3 regions of the Desulfonatronospira sp. MSAO_Bac3 genome follow, and region 3 is predicted to be linked to each of the others. Evidence: riboswitches for the same ligand, from Rfam matches in the RefSeq annotation. Region 3 holds a riboswitch; each other region holds the start of a gene.
What was found. A riboswitch is a leader RNA that binds a small molecule or an ion and turns the genes downstream of it on or off. The one in region 3 is predicted to bind cobalamin.
Positions count from the first base shown of each region.

Region 1: another riboswitch for cobalamin. It lies ahead of D5S03_RS03400 (FecCD family ABC transporter permease); the one in region 3 lies ahead of D5S03_RS03185 (hypothetical protein).
Region 2: another riboswitch for cobalamin. It lies ahead of D5S03_RS12465 (radical SAM protein); the one in region 3 lies ahead of D5S03_RS03185 (hypothetical protein).

Region 1 is NZ_QYZY01000092.1:4,403-11,616, forward strand. It holds gene D5S03_RS03380 (RT0821/Lpp0805 family surface protein) at 1-59, shown strand, start outside; gene D5S03_RS03385 (GGDEF domain-containing response regulator) at 112-1,770, opposite strand; gene D5S03_RS03390 (hybrid sensor histidine kinase/response regulator) at 1,814-3,454, opposite strand; gene D5S03_RS03395 (cobalamin B12-binding domain-containing protein) at 3,498-4,175, opposite strand; cobalamin riboswitch at 4,705-4,933, shown strand; gene D5S03_RS03400 (FecCD family ABC transporter permease) at 5,070-6,095, shown strand; gene D5S03_RS03405 (ABC transporter ATP-binding protein) at 6,099-6,872, shown strand.
Region 2 is NZ_QYZY01000350.1:6,472-13,685, reverse strand. It holds gene D5S03_RS12470 (sigma-54 interaction domain-containing protein) at 1-1,091, opposite strand, end outside; cobalamin riboswitch at 1,242-1,538, shown strand; gene D5S03_RS12465 (radical SAM protein) at 1,612-2,250, shown strand; gene D5S03_RS12460 (ribonucleoside triphosphate reductase) at 2,264-4,312, shown strand; gene D5S03_RS12455 (class I fructose-bisphosphate aldolase) at 4,380-5,456, shown strand; gene D5S03_RS12450 (class I SAM-dependent methyltransferase) at 5,621-6,265, opposite strand; gene argF (ornithine carbamoyltransferase) at 6,737-7,214, shown strand, end outside.
Region 3 is NZ_QYZY01000086.1:4,324-8,003, forward strand. It holds gene D5S03_RS03180 (sirohydrochlorin cobaltochelatase) at 48-1,106, shown strand; cobalamin riboswitch at 1,195-1,492, shown strand; gene D5S03_RS03185 (hypothetical protein) at 1,641-2,288, shown strand; gene D5S03_RS03190 (glycine/sarcosine N-methyltransferase) at 2,299-3,105, shown strand.

The DNA.
Region 1 (7,214 bases), on a different contig from region 3:
AGAAGGCCTACGGCACAGCCTGCCGCAGGGACGACGGGGCCTGGGAAATAATCAACTGATTTCTCTCTATAGCTTGAATGCAGCGGATAAGGTTCCGCCAGTTCTGGATCCTCATCCGCTGCAGAAGGCATAACATGATTTTGGATCTTTCTTGGCCCGGTACATGCTTTGGTCCGCCAGGCGCAGCAGTTCCTGAGGGTCAGCGGCATCATCGGGATATATACTGATCCCCATACTGAAATCCTGGTGAATCTCCACCCCCTCCAGCACAAAAGGCCTGCTCATCTCACTTGATATTTTCCGGGCCACCCGCAGGACATCCTGACTGCTGCTGATACTTCCAAGAACTACTACAAACTCATCCCCTCCATAACGGGCCACTGTATCGCTTTTGCGTACACACTTCTGCAGGCGCTGTCCCACCTGGTAAAGAAGCTTGTCCCCAGCCATATGACCGTAAAGATCATTGACCGGCTTGAATGAGTTGAGATCAAAAAAGACAACCCCCACTTTGTGCCCGTAGCGCGAAGCCATGGCAAAAGCCCTCTCCAGCCGGTCCAGCAGAAGCTCCCGGTTGGGCAGTTCCGTAAGATAGTCATGCATGGCCCTGTACGCCATCTCTTCCTGGGCCTTCTTCAACAGGGTAATATCCGAAATCATGGCGTACCACATTTTCTCCCGGACATCGCTGTAGGGAACGGTACTTATGCGCAGCCACTTATAGGAGTTGTCCCGGTCCAGCACCCGGAACTCCCCATGAAATGGTTCATTTCTGTTCAGACTGTCGCCCATGCTTGAGCTCACCTGCTCTGAGTCATCCGGGTGAACATTGTCCCACAGCCTGACCGGATCCTTCAGGATATCTTCCGGGGTGACCCCCAGAAGCTCAGTTACTCCCCGGCTCACAAACAGAGGCAAAAGCCCTTTTTCTTCCTGGACCTGGTACTGAATCACGGCTCCGGGCATATTTGCGGTTACTTCCTTGAGCAGCTTTTCGCTTCTCTCCAGTGCCTGCCGGCTTTTCTGCATATCGGTTATGTCCTGGGCAACCTCAACTATGCTCAGCATCCTGTCATGCTCGTCCTTAACCGGATAAGCCCGCACTTCCCATATCCTGCCGTCCGGAGTATCCACGATGGAATGATCCGGGCTCTTGCTTTCCAGAGACCTGGTGACCGGACACTTGCGGCAGGGCTTATCATTTTCGTTCCACAGATGGTAGCATTTGCGGCCGATGAGTTCTTCGGCCCTCATGTCGAGACTGTCCGCCGCCGCCTGATTGGCCCAGAGTATGGTCAGTTCATGGTCCATGCACAGAACCAGCTCCCTGATGCTGTTCAGGACCATTTCATACCACCTTCTGTCTTCATCCAGCCTCATCTCGGCATACCTTATGCGCAGCATGGCCTCGATCTGAGCCAGAAGCTCCCTTGTCCTGACCGGCTTCACCAGGTATCCGTCAGCTCCGGACTCCAGTCCCTGGGCCCTGTCATCGGATTCGGTCTGAACACCGGAAAACATTATCACATAAGTTCCCTGCAGCCGGGAGTCTGATTTGATTTTTCTGCATATCTCCAGGCCTCCCATGTCCGGCAGCATCACATCCAGCAAAACCAGGGCAGGCCTTCTGTTATAGACCATTTCCATGGCCTTTTCTCCGGTGGGGGCCTTCAAGACGTTGTATCCGGCCTCCTGCAGCACTCTGGAGGTCTGCATCATGGTCACGGGATCATCCTCTACAACCATGATCTCTTTTGCATTGGCGTTCATATTAACTTTTTTCCTCCTGCATCAGGAGTGCCCCCCAAAAAACCTAACCAGCTTCAGGGCTTAAAATTGACCCGAGAACCCGCTGTAACCGCTGGAAATTAAAAGGCTTGGGCAGCAGATCATCCGCCCCCGCCTGCAGAAAATTTTCCTGTTCCTCATGATCCAGGGCACTCATGACCACCACCGGCAGCTTTTCCCTGCCCTGTTCCTTCTCAATGGTGCGAAGCCTCTGCAGTACTTCCATGCCGCTCATTTCAGGCATGACAATGTCCAGTAGAATCAGGTCAAAGCTGTCTTCCTGCAGGGCCTGAAGCACCTTTTGCCCATTGTCCACAAGTTTGTATTCCACACCCATCTTATCCAGGTATCTGGCCAGTATGGTCTGGTTCATGGGCTCATCTTCCGCCACCAGGATCCTGCCGGAAAAATTCAGTGGTTTCTGCTCGATGGTCTTCTTTTCTTTGTGCAGGGCATCATGCCCGGACTTGAGGTGCATGGGCAGAGTTATGGTGAATGTAGTTCCTGCCCCCTGACTGCTCTGCACTTCTATTGTGCCGTCATGCGCTTCCACAAGTCTTCTGGCGATGGCCAGACCAAGGCCCACGCTCCCCTCTCCCTGGGTAGGCCTGGAACTGGTGGTCTGATATTCTGCAAAGAGCCTGTCCATTTCTTCACCGGGTATACCCTGTCCGTAGTCGGACACATCCAGCACCAGGTAGCCGTCTCTGGTATACAGCCTGACATCCACGGTACTGCCTGAAGGGGAGTACTTTATGGCATTGGTCAAAAGGTTGGTCACCATCTGGGTAAACTTGGCCACGTCCAGGTTGACTTGGGGCAGATCCTCCAGAACATGACAATTAAGAGAAATATCCTTTTCCCTTGCCAGCATCCGCAGAGGATCAAGGGCGTCCTGCACTACCCGGCCGGGGCGGACATTTTCCAGCTGCAGATTTATCTGACCGCTGTCGATCTTGGTCACGTCCAGAAGGTCTTCCACCATCCCCAGCATGAACCTGCTCAGGCTTTGAATCTTATCCAGCATGCCGGCACCGGTCTCGCTCAACTGGTGCTTCATGTCTTCCTGGAGCAGTTCTGCGTAAAGTTTTATGGACCCCAGAGGATTTCGCAGGTCGTGAGCAGCCATGCCCAGGAAAAAATTTTTCTGAGAATTGAGTTTTTCCAGGCGCACGATTTGCCGGGCAAGCTCGCGCTGGGCATTTGTCAGTTCATTGTTCAGGCTGGTCATTTCCTGAAGAACGGTGTTTCCCTCTTCCATGAACTGCTGCTCTCTGGCCTGGGTGGAATACTTCTTGTAAGCCTCCCGGATAAGATTGGTCTGCTCGTTATTGACCTTCAACAGCTCCTGGTAAAGATCGTTTAGAATGTCCCTGCTGTCTCCGGCCGTGATGACCATGTTATCCTGCACCCTGACCCCGGTAAAGTCTAAGGTACAGATCTCACCATTGACCTGCACGTTGAGCTCCCAGTTTAAGGCCAGTCCCTGTTCGTCCAGCTGCTTCCAGAAATTTTCAGCCTTCTGCATGGAATCCTGATGAAGGATATCATGAAAAAACAAGTCACCTGCAGCGTTTTCCATGTCCTTGAGGCCGTTGTACAGGACTTCCCGTATTCTGCCCGAGGCTTCACAGACTATGGCCAGGCAGTTAAGTGAGTTCTGCATAGCTTATCATCCTGATTCAAATCCTGATCTACATCTGGCTGGTTCAGGAGCACAGACTGAAGGCCAGTTCAACAGCCTGCACAGCATCCATTGCGCTTCCGTCTGCTCCGATTTTCTCCCATCCTCCGGGCTCCTGCAGGAATGCATGGCCTCCCACCATAATTTTCACGCCTTCCAGTCCCGGAGTCTGCCTTACTTCCTTTATAATGGCCTCCACCCTCGGCCTGTTGGAAGTCAGTGTGGCTGATACAGCCAGAAGATGGACATTCTGATCCTTAACAGACCTGACCACTTCTTTTTCGGGCATGTTGGCCCCCAGGTAATAAGTATCCCAGCCCTTCATCTCCAGAAGATCCGTGACCATGCGGATGCCCAGTTCGTGCAGCTCCCCGCCCACACAGCAGGCCACCATGGACAGTCCGTTTTTTTCAAAAGTCATGATCCTGGGGTACAAATGAGACATGATGAGCTGGGTTACAGCGGTGCAGTAATGCTCCTGGGCAATGCTTATCTGGTTGGCAAGCCACAACCGGCCCATTTCATACTGAACCGGCTGAAAAACATACATGTATATATCCTGGATATCCACTCCCCGGTTCACTGCGTCCAGGATCAGGCGGACAGCTTCATTGCGACTGGACCCGCGTATGCAGTCCAGATAGGACTGGGCAAGTTCACAGTAAGGATTCTCTTTGCTGATACAGGAGGCTTGCTTGTTCATGGACTCATCCACAGTTTTGATATATTTATCGGTTCTACATCGTCTCCGGCCGGGACCGGCCTGTTTACAAGCAACTACAAAATTCAGTTCAGTTATATTGACACTCGACTCCCCGCCTGCCCCGGACAAGACAGCAGAGATTTTCCCTGCGCCTTTGCTTCATGGCGATTATATAAATAATGTCAAAAAAAGCCAGTAAAAGCAATCCGCTGAACAGACCGGAATACATACGGACTGAAAAAAAACCCGAGATATCAAGTGGAAAGACATAATCCTTTTATCTTACGATACCCTGTCCTCTGTTACCTGTCCTGCAGACCGGGACGGCGTCAGTTTGCTGATTAATTCTGGACAGATAAATCTCCAGTAAATGACTGTGAATATTTTTTAAAATAAAACCAGAGGTTTGAGTGACGTTTTCTCAGCAGATTCCTTTTCTTGACTTCACCTGCAGTTCAAGATATCAGGATAAATCACTTGAAGCAGGTACCGGCAAAGGCAGCTTCCAGCTGCTGATGCACGCTCACCTGACGGAGAAGAAGGTTCGGGTGCGCTTTGCGCCTAACAGGGAACCCTGTGCAAGTCAGGGACGGACCCACCGCTGTAACCGGGGACCAAAGCCGCATTCAGGCCACTGCCCCGCACTTACTTTTCTATGGGTGTTTTTTCCTTGAAGAAAAAAGTAAGTGCGGGGCGGGAAGGCGCGGCAAGTAGAAAGATCCGGAAGTCAGAAGACCTGCCTGAACCTCTTGAAGAATTGCCGGGCCGGACAATCGGCAAAAAAAGATCATGATGCCGCGGATGAAAATGGGACATCCCCGGGTCGACAACAATCGGCCCGGGGTTTTTTTATTTCAGAAGACAGAAAAGAAGGCTGGTTATCTTCAATATTTTATGCGCATAAGGACATCCATACTTCTCGTTACCCTGACATTCATGCTTCTGGGCATGATCATCGCCTCGGTAAGCATGGGCTACGTCCAGGTGCCTCTGTCCACCACTTTCCAGATGCTCTTTTACAAGATCACCGGGCAGCAGGAGCTTTTGCTCCAGGCAGACCCGCTGGTTTACACCGTGATTTTCGAGGTCAGGCTGCCCAGAGTACTCACCGCAGCCATTGTTGGCGCGGGCCTGGCCCTGGCCGGAGTCATATTCCAGGGTCTTCTGCTGAACCCCCTGGCCGACCCGTATACTTTGGGGGTATCATCCGGAGCGGCTTTCGGGGCCTCCCTGGTGCTGCTTTTCAACCTGCAGTTCCTTGGGCTTTACACCCTGCCCCTGTTCGCCTTTATCGCCGGATGCCTGACCCTTCTCTTTGTGGTCTATCTTTCGGCCACGGCCGGGGGACTGTCCTCCAACAATCTTATTTTGTCCGGAGTGATAGTCAGCGCCATTCTTTCAGCCGGCATAAGCCTGTTCAAGTACCTGGCCCAGGAAAGGGTCTCGGTGATAATATTCTGGCTCATGGGCAGCTTTGCCTCCAGCACCTGGCCGGAGCTTATCCTGACTTCGTCCATGGTGTTTCTGGGATTCATGGTCTTCATGTTTTATTCCAGGGATATAAATCTCATCTGCCTGGGCAGCCGGGCCGCGGCGTCTCTCGGCGTGGACACCACTAAGCTCAGGATTATCCTCCTGATAACCGCTTCCCTGGTGGCCGCGGTCTGCGTATCCATCTCCGGGATAATCGGGTTTGTAGGCCTTCTGGTGCCGCACATGATGCGCTCTCTAACCGGACCGGAGCACAGAAGCCTTTTGCCGGTGAGCCTTTTGTGCGGGGCGGTGCTTCTTCTGGCCGCGGACACTTTGACCAGGACCATGCTTCCGGCGGAAGTGCCCATTGGGGTGCTTACAGCCCTCATTGGCGGGCCTTTTTTCTGCTATATCTTCCGCAAACGCCAGATGCAGTTCAGGGTGTAGAGTATGGCCTTTTCCATGAAAGATGTACATTTCGCCCTGGGAGAAACCAGCATCCTGGAAGATATAAACATTGACCTGCCTCCGGGCAGAATATACGGCATCCTGGGTCCCAACGGCAGTGGCAAGTCCACCTGGCTGGACCTGCTCATCCGGCACAGGGTGCCGCAGCAGGGCATGGTAGAGTATAACGGCCGCCCCCTGGGATCATACTCCAGGAAACAGATATCCAAGGAAATGGCCTTAGTTCCCCAGGACTACCGCCTGAACTTTCCCTTCCAGGTCCTGGAGGTGCTGCTCATGGGCAGATATCCTTTTCTGCCGCGCTTTGCCTCTCCTGGCAGCCGGGACCTGGATATCGTCCGGGAGGTTATGCAGAAGACCGGCCTGGAAAAATTTCAGGACAGGATGGTTACTGAGCTGAGCGGTGGTGAGCGCCAGCGGGTGGTTTTCGCCAGGGCCCTGGTTCAGGATACGCCGGTGCTCATTCTGGATGAAGCCACGGCCAGCTTAGATATCAAACACGGCCTGCACCTTCTGTCCTTAGTGCGGCAAAAAAACCAGCAGGCCCGGACCACGGTCTTTTCCGTGTTTCAGGATATCAACCTGGCTGCAGCCTTCTGCAGCCATATTATATTTTTCAAGCAGGGACGAATCCTGCTGCACGGCCCGACTACAGAAGTGCTCACCCCGCAAAACCTGGAGCGCGTCTTTGACGTCCGGGCCAAGGTCTATTTCGACGATTATGCACAGTCCACCCAGGTGGTGTTCAAGGTTTAACATCTCTGTGCGCGCATCTTAGTTATCTGTTAATTGTTATCTGTTATCTGTTAATTGTTAATTGTTAATTGTTAATTGGGGTAAGGCAACTCCCGGAAAATAGAATTATTAACCTGGGTGGGCGGCGACCTTTTAATTTCCCGCATGTTGCCCAGAACTCCCCACCCTGAAACTGTTACGTTATTTTCAGGTAGTTGCCATAATCAAGCTCCAGTAGGAGTATTTATACAGATGCCTGCGACAGAGTGTTGCCACGCCTCGATCTGCTCCCCTCCTTGGCTAAGGAGGGGTTGGGGGTGGTTCGATATTTAGCTCCCTTCCTTAACCGGCTTCTATTCAGGC
Region 2 (7,214 bases), on a different contig from region 3:
TCCAGTTCCCGTATATTTCCCGGCCAGTCGTATGCCATGCAAAGAGAAACGGCCTCGGGTGTAAGGCCCTGGACCTCTTTTCTCTGGAGGCGGTTGAACCTGTCTACAAAATGCTGGGCCAGGTGGGGGATATCTTCTTTTCTGTGTCTCAAGGGAGGCAGTTCTATACGCACGATATTTATGCGGTAGTACAGGTCCTGGCGGAAGAGTTTCTGCCGCACCATTTCTTCCAGGTCCCTGTTGGTGGCGGTTATGATCCTAGCGTTGGTTTTTTCCGGTCTGGAGGAGCCAAGGGGGTCATAGGCCTTTTCCTGGAGTACTCGCAGCAGGCGGATCTGGAGAGCCTGGCTGACCTCTCCGATTTCGTCCAGAAACAGGGTCCCGTTTCCGGCCTGGGCGAAGCGGCCGGGCCTGTCCCGTTCTGCACCAGTAAAAGCTCCGGCCTTGTATCCGAAGAGCTCGGACTCCAGAAGGGTGTCAGGCAGTGCACCGCAGTTTACGGGCACAAAAGGAGCGTCCTTTTTGGACCCTAAGGAATGAATGGTTTTTGCTGCCAGTTCTTTTCCAGTGCCGGTCTCCCCCAGGATGAGCACCGTGCTGGAGCTTGCGGCCACCGCCGGGATGATCTGCAGTACCTTCTGCATGGCCGGGCTGTGGCTTACGAGATTGCCGGTGGACAGACCACCCTTGAGTTCCAGACGTAATCTCTCCACTTCGCTCAGGTCGCGAAAGGTCTCGGCTCCTCCCACCAGTTCGCCCCTGGAGTTGCGAAGCATGGCAGTGGATACGCTTATGGGGATGCGTCCACCCTGGGAGTCTATGATATAGCAGGCTTTGCCGATGACTGGTTTTCCTGACTCAAGGGTATATCCCAGAGCGCACTGGGACTGGCACATGCTGGATCTGAGCACTTCCCAGCAGGGCCGGCCCAGGGCCTGGTCTCTGGAAATGCCGGTAATCTGCTCCGCGGCCCGGTTGAAGGAGGTGATCATCCACTCCCGGTTTACTGTAAAGACGCCGTCGGATATGCTTTCAAGTATGGCCTTGGTAAAGCCTTCCCAGGGTTCATCTTTTGTTGTTTTGCCGCTCATATGTTCTGATATAACGAATTCAGGGGATGGGGCAAGTCTTTGCAGGCAGCTTGAAAGTAAGTCTTTATTGTTTTGCTGATTTTTACTGTTGAACTCCCTGGGCACCGGTGTTATTGTGTCGGTTCTTATTTGATAATAATACTCTGAAATTCTTTACAGTCTGCTTCAGGCGGCCGTCAGGCCTTAAAAGGGAACTCCGGTGCAAGTCCGGGGCGGTCCCGCCGCTGTGAGCCCTGTAAATCTTTTTGTCGTATCTGGGTCACTAACCCCGCACTTACTTTTTTCAAAAAAGTAAGAGAAACTTATTTTTTGACCTCCGTGAGGCAGGTTATAAAATTTTATAAGTTTCGCTGTAGTGCTACTTTTTTGAAAAAAGTAAGTGCGGGGTTGGGAAGGCCGACAAAGGAAGGGGCGAGCCAGAAGACCTGCCTGAAGTCTTATCCATCAACTTTTTCCCCTGCGAGGACAGCGGGTAAAGATCCACGGGCTCCGGTGCTTTTATCCGGCGGAGCAATATATCATGCAGGATTTAGACTATAGTGCCTGGGACATGCTCAAGGGATATGAGCCCTTCAGCCTCTGCGACTGGCCGGGACGGATAAGCGCGGTTCTTTTTTTCGGGGGCTGCAATCTGCGCTGTCCCACCTGCCACAATGCTTCTTTTGCCTGGCACCCGGAAAGTTTTCCGGTCCTGGACTGCCTGGGAGTGCTGGAGCAGGTGCAGCGCAACCGCAACTGGCTGGAAGGGCTGGTGCTGACCGGCGGTGAAGTCACCATTCTGCCAGGTTTTGATTCTTTGCTGCATGATCTGTCCAGCCTGAACATTCCCATTAAACTGGACACCAACGGACTCAGCCCGGATTGTGTAAAACTAGCTCTTGAGCATAGCTCAATAAAAATGATAGCAGTGGATATCAAGGGGCCGTGGCATATGTATCCGGGGCTTACCGGTGATCGGGCCGCTCCCGGGCAGGCCAGGGATTGTCTGGGGCAGATTCTGGAGCTTGCTGCAGATAGCCCGGAGAGGTTCATGTTCAGGATCACCCGGGTGCCTGGTTTAAGTGATCCGGACATTGAAAACGTAAAAGCCTGGCTGCCGCCCGGGTTCGAGCTCAAAGTTCAGGATTACCGGCCGTCCAGAATAACAGCAAACCAGTAAAAAGGACACTAATATGCCCAAACAGATCAAGAAAAGAGACGGTTGTATGGAATCCTGGTCCACGGACCGGATTGCCCATGCCATTTTAAAGGCCCTCAAGGCCAGCGGAATCAAGGACCCTTTGCTGGCTTCCAGGCTGGCCCGCAAGGTGGAGGGCAAGCTGCACGAGGATATTCCGGAGCAGGAGACCGTCCAGGACATGGTGGAAATGGTGCTTATGGAGTCCAGGCTTTATGACGCGGCCAAGAAGTACATCATCTACCGCGAGAAGAGAAGGGAACTGCGCTGCCAGGATCAGGCCTATCTGAATATCGGGGAGATCATTGATTCCTACGTGTACAAGTCCGACTGGAGGGTCAATGAAAACGCCAATATGACCCATTCTTTCCAGGGACTCATGCTGCATCTCTCAGGTTCGGTCCAGGCCCGCTACGCCCTGGAAAAGTATCCGGAAGAAGTGCGCATGGCCCATGAGCATGCCTATTTTCACATCCACGACCTGTCCTTTGGACTGGCCGGGTACTGCGCAGGATGGAGCCTGCGCGATCTCTTGCTGGAGGGCTTCAACTTAGAGGGCAAGTGCTCCTCAGGGCCGGCCAAGCATTTTGATTCCGCACTGGGGCAGATGGTAAATTTTCTGGGGACTCTGCAGAACGAATGGGCCGGGGCCCAGGCCTTCAATAACGTGGATACCTATCTGGCCCCCTTTATCCGTCATGACGGCCTGAATTACCACGAGGTAAAACAGGCCATGCAGAAATTTGTTTTCAACCTGAATACCACATCCAGGTGGGGCGGTCAGAGTCCTTTTACCAACCTGACCTTTGACCTGGTCCCGCCAAAGCACATTGCAGGAGAAGGAGCCATCATCGGGGGCAGGATAACCGATGATGCCTACGGGGACTTTGAGCCGGAAATGGAAATGATCAACCGGGCCTTTCTGGAGGTCATGCTTGAAGGTGATTATCACGACCGCATTTTTTCTTTTCCCATACCCACGTACAATGTCACTTCCGATTTTCCCTGGGACAGCAGTGTGGGCAGGCTTCTTCTGGAGCTAACAGCCAAGTACGGGGCTCCCTATTTTCAAAACTTTATAAATTCCGATCTAAGCCCGGAAGATGTGCGCTCCATGTGCTGCCGTCTGCAGATGGACCTGCGCGAGTTAAAAAAACGCACCGGCGGGCTTTTCGGGGCCGGGGATCTTACCGGATCCATAGGGGTGGTCACCCTGAACCTGCCCAAGCTGGCCTTTCTGGCCCAGGGGGAGGAGGACTTCCTGGACATCATTACTGAATATGCCGGGCTGGCCCGAGATTCCTTAGAATTCAAAAGAAAGCTCATCCAGGATAATATGGAGCGAGGTCTTTTTCCTTTTTCCAGAAGGTACCTTAAAAACGGCCTGACCAACCACTTCAGCACCATCGGCCTTATCGGCGGACACGAGGCCTGCATCAATCTTTTGGGCAAGGGTATAGAAAGTGATGCCGGCACCAGGCTGATGCAGAGAGTGCTCAATCACCTTCGGGACCTGACCAGGGATTATCAGGAAAAAACCGGAAATCTGTACAATCTGGAGGCCACTCCGGCCGAGGGTACCAGCTACCGTCTGGCCAAGACCGACAAGACATTGTACGGACAGATTTACGCCTCGGGCAACGGCACACCGTACTATACCAACTCCACAACCCTGCCGGTGGGAGCCACCCGGGACGTATTCAGGGCTTTGGAGCACCAGGACGGCCTGCAGCCCCTTTATACCGGGGGCACAGTTTTTCATACCTTTCTGGGGGAGGCGGTCTCAGATCTGGATGCCCTGAAAAATTTCATTGTCAAGGCCATGACCATGACTAAAGTTCCATACATATCCATCACCCCGACTTTTTCAGTATGCAAAGACCACGGATACCTCCCGGGCGAGCATGAGCTGTGCCCGCACTGCAGCCGGGAAGCAGAAGTCTATACCAGGGTAGTGGGCTATTACCGCCCGGTAAAGCTGTGGAACAGGGGCAAACAGTCCGAGTACCAGGACAGGGAGGTTTACCAGGTAGAGGCGGTTTAGTCTTGGCTGTTAAAGCCGGGTGGCTGCAAAATTTTAAACTGTTACATATTCCTCAGGAGGAACTGTTATGGCCCATAATCATAGTGAATTAACCGAGATGCTGGGAGACGAAGCGGAATTTCTGCTGAACCATCAATGCCGGACCATTGCCAGGGATCAGCTCTGCCTGCCCGGGGTGGACTTTGTGGATAAAGTGTATGCCCTCTCCGACAGGAATAACCGGGTGCTGGTTAACCTGGAGCGCCTTTTCAGCCATGGGCGTCTGGGTGGCACAGGATATATGTCCATCCTGCCCGTGGATCAGGGGGTGGAACATTCCGGCGGGGCATCCTTTGCCAAAAACCCTGCATATTTTGATCCGGAAAATATTGTAAAGCTGGCCATGGAAGGCGGATGCAACGCCGTGGTCTCCACCTTCGGGGTGCTGGGGGCGGTGGCGCGCAAGTATGCCCACAAAATACCCTTTGTGGTCAAGATCAACCACAACGAGCTGCTAACCTATCCCAACACCTTTGATCAGATCATGTTCGGAACCATTGACCAGGCCAGCGACATGGGGGCCGCCGCGGTGGGGGCGACCATATATTTCGGGGCGGACAATTCGGACCGCCAGATCGTGGAAGTAGCCAGGGCCTTTGCCTATGCTCATGAGCTGGGTATGGCCACGATTCTTTGGTGCTATATGCGAAACAGTGCCTTCAAGACAGGAGGCGTGGACTATCACGTGGCAGCAGATCTCACCGGGCAGGCCAATCACCTGGGAGTCACCCTGCAGGCGGACATAATCAAGCAGAAGCTGCCTGAGGTGAATGGCGGCTACAAGGCCCTGAATACCGGGGATTCTTCTTATGGCAAGCTGGATGAACGTATTTACAGTGACCTGACCACGGATCACCCCATAGACCTGACCCGTTACCAGGTGGCCAACTGCTACATGGGCCGGGCCGGGCTGATTAATTCCGGAGGGGCCTCCGGCAAAAACGACTACGGCGAAGCTGTACGCACAGCGGTTATAAACAAGCGGGCCGGAGGAATGGGGCTCATCAGCGGTCGGAAAGCCTTTCAAAGGCCCATGGATGAAGGGGCAAAACTCTTAAATCTCATCCAGGACGTCTATCTGGACGATAAGATAACTGTAGCCTGATGGGCCTGCCACATGGCTTTTTGCAGGCCATCAGGCTGCACTGAGACGAATAAAAAAGGGGGCGATAACCTTTCGTCCCCTTTTGAAGTGGATATTTTTCCGGCCAGTTATAAAGACTAATGTTCTTGCAGCTGGATGCGCCCTGTTTAGCTGGTTTTCAGCCTTTAACTGCCCACGCTCTGTTCGGGCTGGGTGACTATCATGCGGCATTCCCCCTTGAAGACGTTTTTCTTGAGCAGCATGTCTTTGCACGGGGAGAGGTTTTCTTCATTGAGCAAAGCATAGAAATCGTTTTCATAGGTGACCTTGCCAAAGTCAACCGTGGTGATAAATTTGAGTCTGGGTTTGACGAATTCCATGAATTTGGACCTGTTTTTGAACATGGTCTGAAAGAATATGACCTCTCCGTCGGGCTTGACCCACTTTTTGGCCCTGTCCAGGACTGCTTTCTGATCTTCCATGAGCATGAAGCTCATCCCGAAAAAAACATAGTCAAAGTATCCCTCATGGGGGGGATCGTACGTGGTTACGGACTGGTGCAGGACCTGGACCTGGTCCTGAAGGTCGTATGCGTTAATGAGTTTTCTGCAGTGCTCCAGGTAGTACTTATTAATGTCCAGGCCGGTTATTTGCAGGTTTTTCTTTTTGATGAGTTCGTGATTTTTTTTGAGCATCACCCCGTTGCCTATGCCCACATCCAGAATGACCGAGTTGTCTGGATAGTAATTCATGCAGTTTTTGTAGCATAGTCTGGTGACGTCGCTGATTATGAGGTTGTAGAGGTTGTTTACCATGGTTTGCTCCGTAATTGTTTGGAAAAAATAGCTTTTGCTTATGTTCCGGGCGGTTACGTAATTGACCGGTAAAATCTAACAAAAAAAAACCGTCTTGGCAAACAGGCTTCACTGATGCACCTGCAAAAAGTCTTTTTCCTGCACTTGCTTCACGGTGCCAGTCAATTCAACTCAATTACTGAATAATTCCAGTCAGGTGCAGGACAGAGTGCCGCGCGCCAGTCACTTGCAGGGATTATTTTGAGGCTGCAGCCTGTTTTTGACTTTTTAAACAGTATTTCCAAAGCGGGTCTGACTTTTTATCCTTGTCAGGGTCTGTTCCAGGCTATTAAATCTTTACATCTCGGGGCTGATGAGGCAAAGTTACTCTTTTACCCCGTATCTGCATGCCTTTTTTTACGCCCCTCAAGGGTGCTTTTCAGGCGAGGATTCGGGATTTTTTGGTTTTTTGAGGCCTGCTATATAATTCTCCAGGAAGATAGGGATATGAAAAAGGATTTTTTAAGCATCCGGGACCTGACACGGGAAGAGGCGCATGAACTGGTAGAAAGAGCTCACTGGATGAAGGCCGAGGATTTCCGTTCCAACCTGCTGGAAGGCAAGACAGTGATCCTCATATTTGAAAAGGCCTCCACCCGGACCAAGGTCTCCTTTGAGGTGAGCATCAATCACCTGGGGGGGCATCATGTATTCATGACCCCGGCAGAGTCACAGCTTGGCCGGAGCGAACCCCTGCGGGACACGGCCAGGGTGCTCTCCAGGTATGCCCAGGGCATGGTTGTGCGCACATTCGGCCAGGACAAGCTGGTTGAACTGGCCAGGCACGGCAGCGTACCGGTTATTAATGCCTTATCTGACGATTTTCATCCCTGTCAGGTCATGAGCGACCTGTTGACCATTTTTGAGCGGACTCCGGAGTTTGAAGCCCTGAATATCGCCTGGGTGGGAGACGGCAACAACATGT
Region 3 (3,680 bases):
AGTAAGTGCGGGATTTTTTTTGTTTAAACATCAATAAGGAGATAGGTATGAGACAAGTATTGCTTTCGCTGACATTGCTTTTATTGCCCATGTTCATGATGATTCAGGGCTGTCATGCGCACAGTCACGGACACGATCATGACCATGATCACGATCACGACCATGGGCATGAACACCATCATCATGACGAGGACAAAGATATGAAAAAAGGTATTCTGCTTGCTGCTTTCGGTTCCAGTTATCCCCAGGCTCAGCCTGCTTTGGACAATATTGAGAAAATGACCAAAGAAGCCTTCCCAGAGGTGCCTGTACGCTGGGCTTACACTTCCAGGATGGTCAGGCATTCTCTGGCCAAAAAGGACAAGCATTTTGATTCCCCGGCCATGGCCCTGGCCAGAATGGAGGATGAAGGCTTTACGCACGTAGCGGTTATGTCCCTGCATACAATCGGAGGTGTGGAGTTTCATGAACTCAGGTCGGTTGTGGGTGCCTTTCAGGATATGCAGAGCAACCTGAAGCAGGTGAGCCTCAGTTCGCCTCTTTTGGGTTCACCGGATGTAATGGAAAGGGTCCGGGACAGCATGCTGGACAATCTTCCAGCAGATAGAAAAGCGGACGAGGCGGTCATCTGGGTGGGACACGGGTCTTATCATCCCAGCAATGCCTTTTACCAGGCCCTGGCCTACAAGCTGCAAAGAAAGGATGAAAACGTGTTCATGGCCACTCTCGGCTGTCTTGGCGGGTCACCTTCTTTTGAAGATGTAAAAGAAGAAGTTAAAGCCAAGGGCATTGATAAGGCCTATCTTGTGCCATTCATGTCCGTAGTGGGAGCGCATACCATCAGGGATGTGGCCGGCAAGGACAATTCCGGCCATGACCATTCCCACGATCATGGACACGAACACAATCATGATCACGAACATAACCATTCTCATGACCACGGCCATGACCACGATCATGACCATCACCACGGTGATCCCTGGAAGCAAAGGTTGCAGGATGCCGGCATTGAGACAGAAGTAGTTTTAAAAGGCACTGGAGAGTACGATGATTTTGTCAACATCTGGCTGGATCAACTGAAAAAGGCCGTTGAGCAATTGCATTAACAGTACATGAAGCGTCTGCATGATTTTTTTGCAGGGGCTAATTTTGCAACTTGACAAGAACGTCTTTTTTTACTTGAGTAAATAATAATTAAGGACAGTCGTCTCAGGTTTTCCCCAGTCAGGGGAAATGAAAAGGGAATCCCGTGTAAATCGGGAACCGGCCCGCGGCTGTGAGCGGGGACGAAAGCCGCATTAAGCCACTCTGGACAGAAACAGGGGAAGGCGCGGCAAGCCCAGCACTCACTTCATTTCTGTTTGTTGCTTATAATCAGGTTGTACTGCAAGGAGCCAACCGGTTTAACTGGCAACAATTAGTACCTGAAGTGAGTGCTGGGCAAGTAGGACGATCCGCAAGTCAGAAGACCTGCCTGAGACCTTATTGGACCGCCCCTTCGGCGCAGGGTGGCGGCCGAGCCTATTCGAGGATGAAAACGGGACATCCCCGGATCGAAGTGTATTTCGATCCGGGGATTTTTTTTGCAAGAAAACGGACAGAAGCGCCGGCTGTCCTCCAAACCGTTCAAGGAGGAAAAAATGGATACTATCCACCTGGAAATGCACGGGGTGTGCATGAAAAGCCGCAGTATGCGTATGACCAGGACGGGTGCGGAAGCTGTGCTGCAGTTCTGCCGGGAGTACAATATCAATGTATACCGGCTTTTTGATTCACCCGGGGATGTCAGAAGTCTTCTGCCCGCGGGAGAGCATGTGGATTGCTTAGAAGAGTGCTATATGTACTGCAATGATAAGCCGGATGTTTATGCTTATATCAATGACAGGCAGGTAAAAACACTGGATTTTGGATTGTTTCAAAATTTTACCCGGCATGCAGTGCTTGACGATGGAGGCGATGAACATGTTGTCATTGAAAAGGCGGCAATCAACGATGGCATCATGGTCTTTGAAGACAGGGGCAGTCACCTGGGACAGCTTAATATTCAGGATATACGCCTGCCCATTAAAAGATCGCTTATTGACAACAGTCTTTTGTTCAATGAAGTATATCATGGTCATAAAATGTTCAATATAAAGCTCATGGAGCTTTCTCCAGGAGCAATGCAGGCCATCAATGTGCGCAGTAACGGCCAGAAGATTTCATTTATTGATTTCTTAAACAGTGTTTCTGTCTCTGGATGGCGGGCACAGAACATGATCTCGGAAATTTCCAGAACCATTCAATAGGAGGTGTATTATGTACGCAGACAAGGAACAAAAAGAAATATTGCAGAGCAAGGGTTGCTTGCTGACTGATCAATACCTTCACGACTACGAAGACTGCTTTGTAAACAAGTGGGATGAGCTCATAGACTGGGAGAAGAGAGCCAAAAGCGAGGGGTCTTTTTTTTATGATATTTTCAGACAGAGGAATGTGCAGAGCATTATGGACGTGGCCGCCGGCACCGGCTTTCATTCGGTGAGGTTTCTTGAACAGGGCTACAGGGTGGTCAGCGTGGACGGAAGCGCCAACATGCTGGTGCAGGCCTTTGAAAACGCCCGGGACAAAGGATATATCCTGAGCACGGTGCATACGGACTGGAGACGACTCAGCTTTGATGTGCAGGGCGAATACGACGCCCTTATCTGCCTGGGCAATTCCTTTACCCACCTTTTTGATGAACACGACCGGCGCAGGGTGCTGTCCGAATTCTACAGCAAACTCAAGCCGGACGGGGTGCTTATAGTGGACCAGAGAAACTATGACCGTATCCTGGATGAAGGTTATTCCTCCAAACACAAATATTATTACTGCGGCGAGAACGTATCTGCAGAACCGGTGCAGGTGAAGGACGATCTGGTCCAGTTTGAGTATACCTTTCCAGACGCTTCTGTGTTTCATCTGAACATGTTTCCCCTGCGCAAGGCTTACATGCAGAAACTTCTCTACGAGACCGGCTTTGGGTCAGTGACCACTTACGGGGATTTTCAGGAAACCTTCAGAGGCGAGGAACCTGATTTTTATATCCATGTAGCGGATAAAGGCATACCTGACCAGAGCTGACAGTCTTGAGCCTGCGTTAGTCTGCTTAAAAAAGTGCCTGCAAATTTTTTTGCAGGCACTGCAAGACTGTCTTGTCCATCAAGGGTAACCATTATGGATGGAAACCGGTTTTCAATGGTTGTGGAGTTGTCTGTCCATGTTTTCCGGCCAGGGCCTGGCCCGATGTCTCAGAAAAATGCCGGCTAATTTTTAACCTGGACCATCATTGTCATTGACCGCCTTTCATATTTCTCTCCGGAGTATTAAATTAGGATAAATGCATTACCTTTTGTACTCCAGCTTTTTGCGTAATATCCAGTACCAGGGGATTGGAAGGTGTTCCTCGTTCTGCGGCATCGCCGCCGTTCTTGGTTCTTGGTTTTAACAAAGAACTAAGAAACTTGAGAGTTAAAAGTTATCGGTTAATTGTTAATAGTTGAAGAAAAAAGGTCATGATTTCAGGTGGTTGTGCTGCATGCATTCTGAATGTGCAAGTTTAAAAAAGTGCTGTAAATTCAAGGTGTTGTGCGAGAACTTCTGACTGTCCAGTAAGAACGAAGAACGAGAAACAGCGGCGCAGCCGCGGGGCAGCGCAG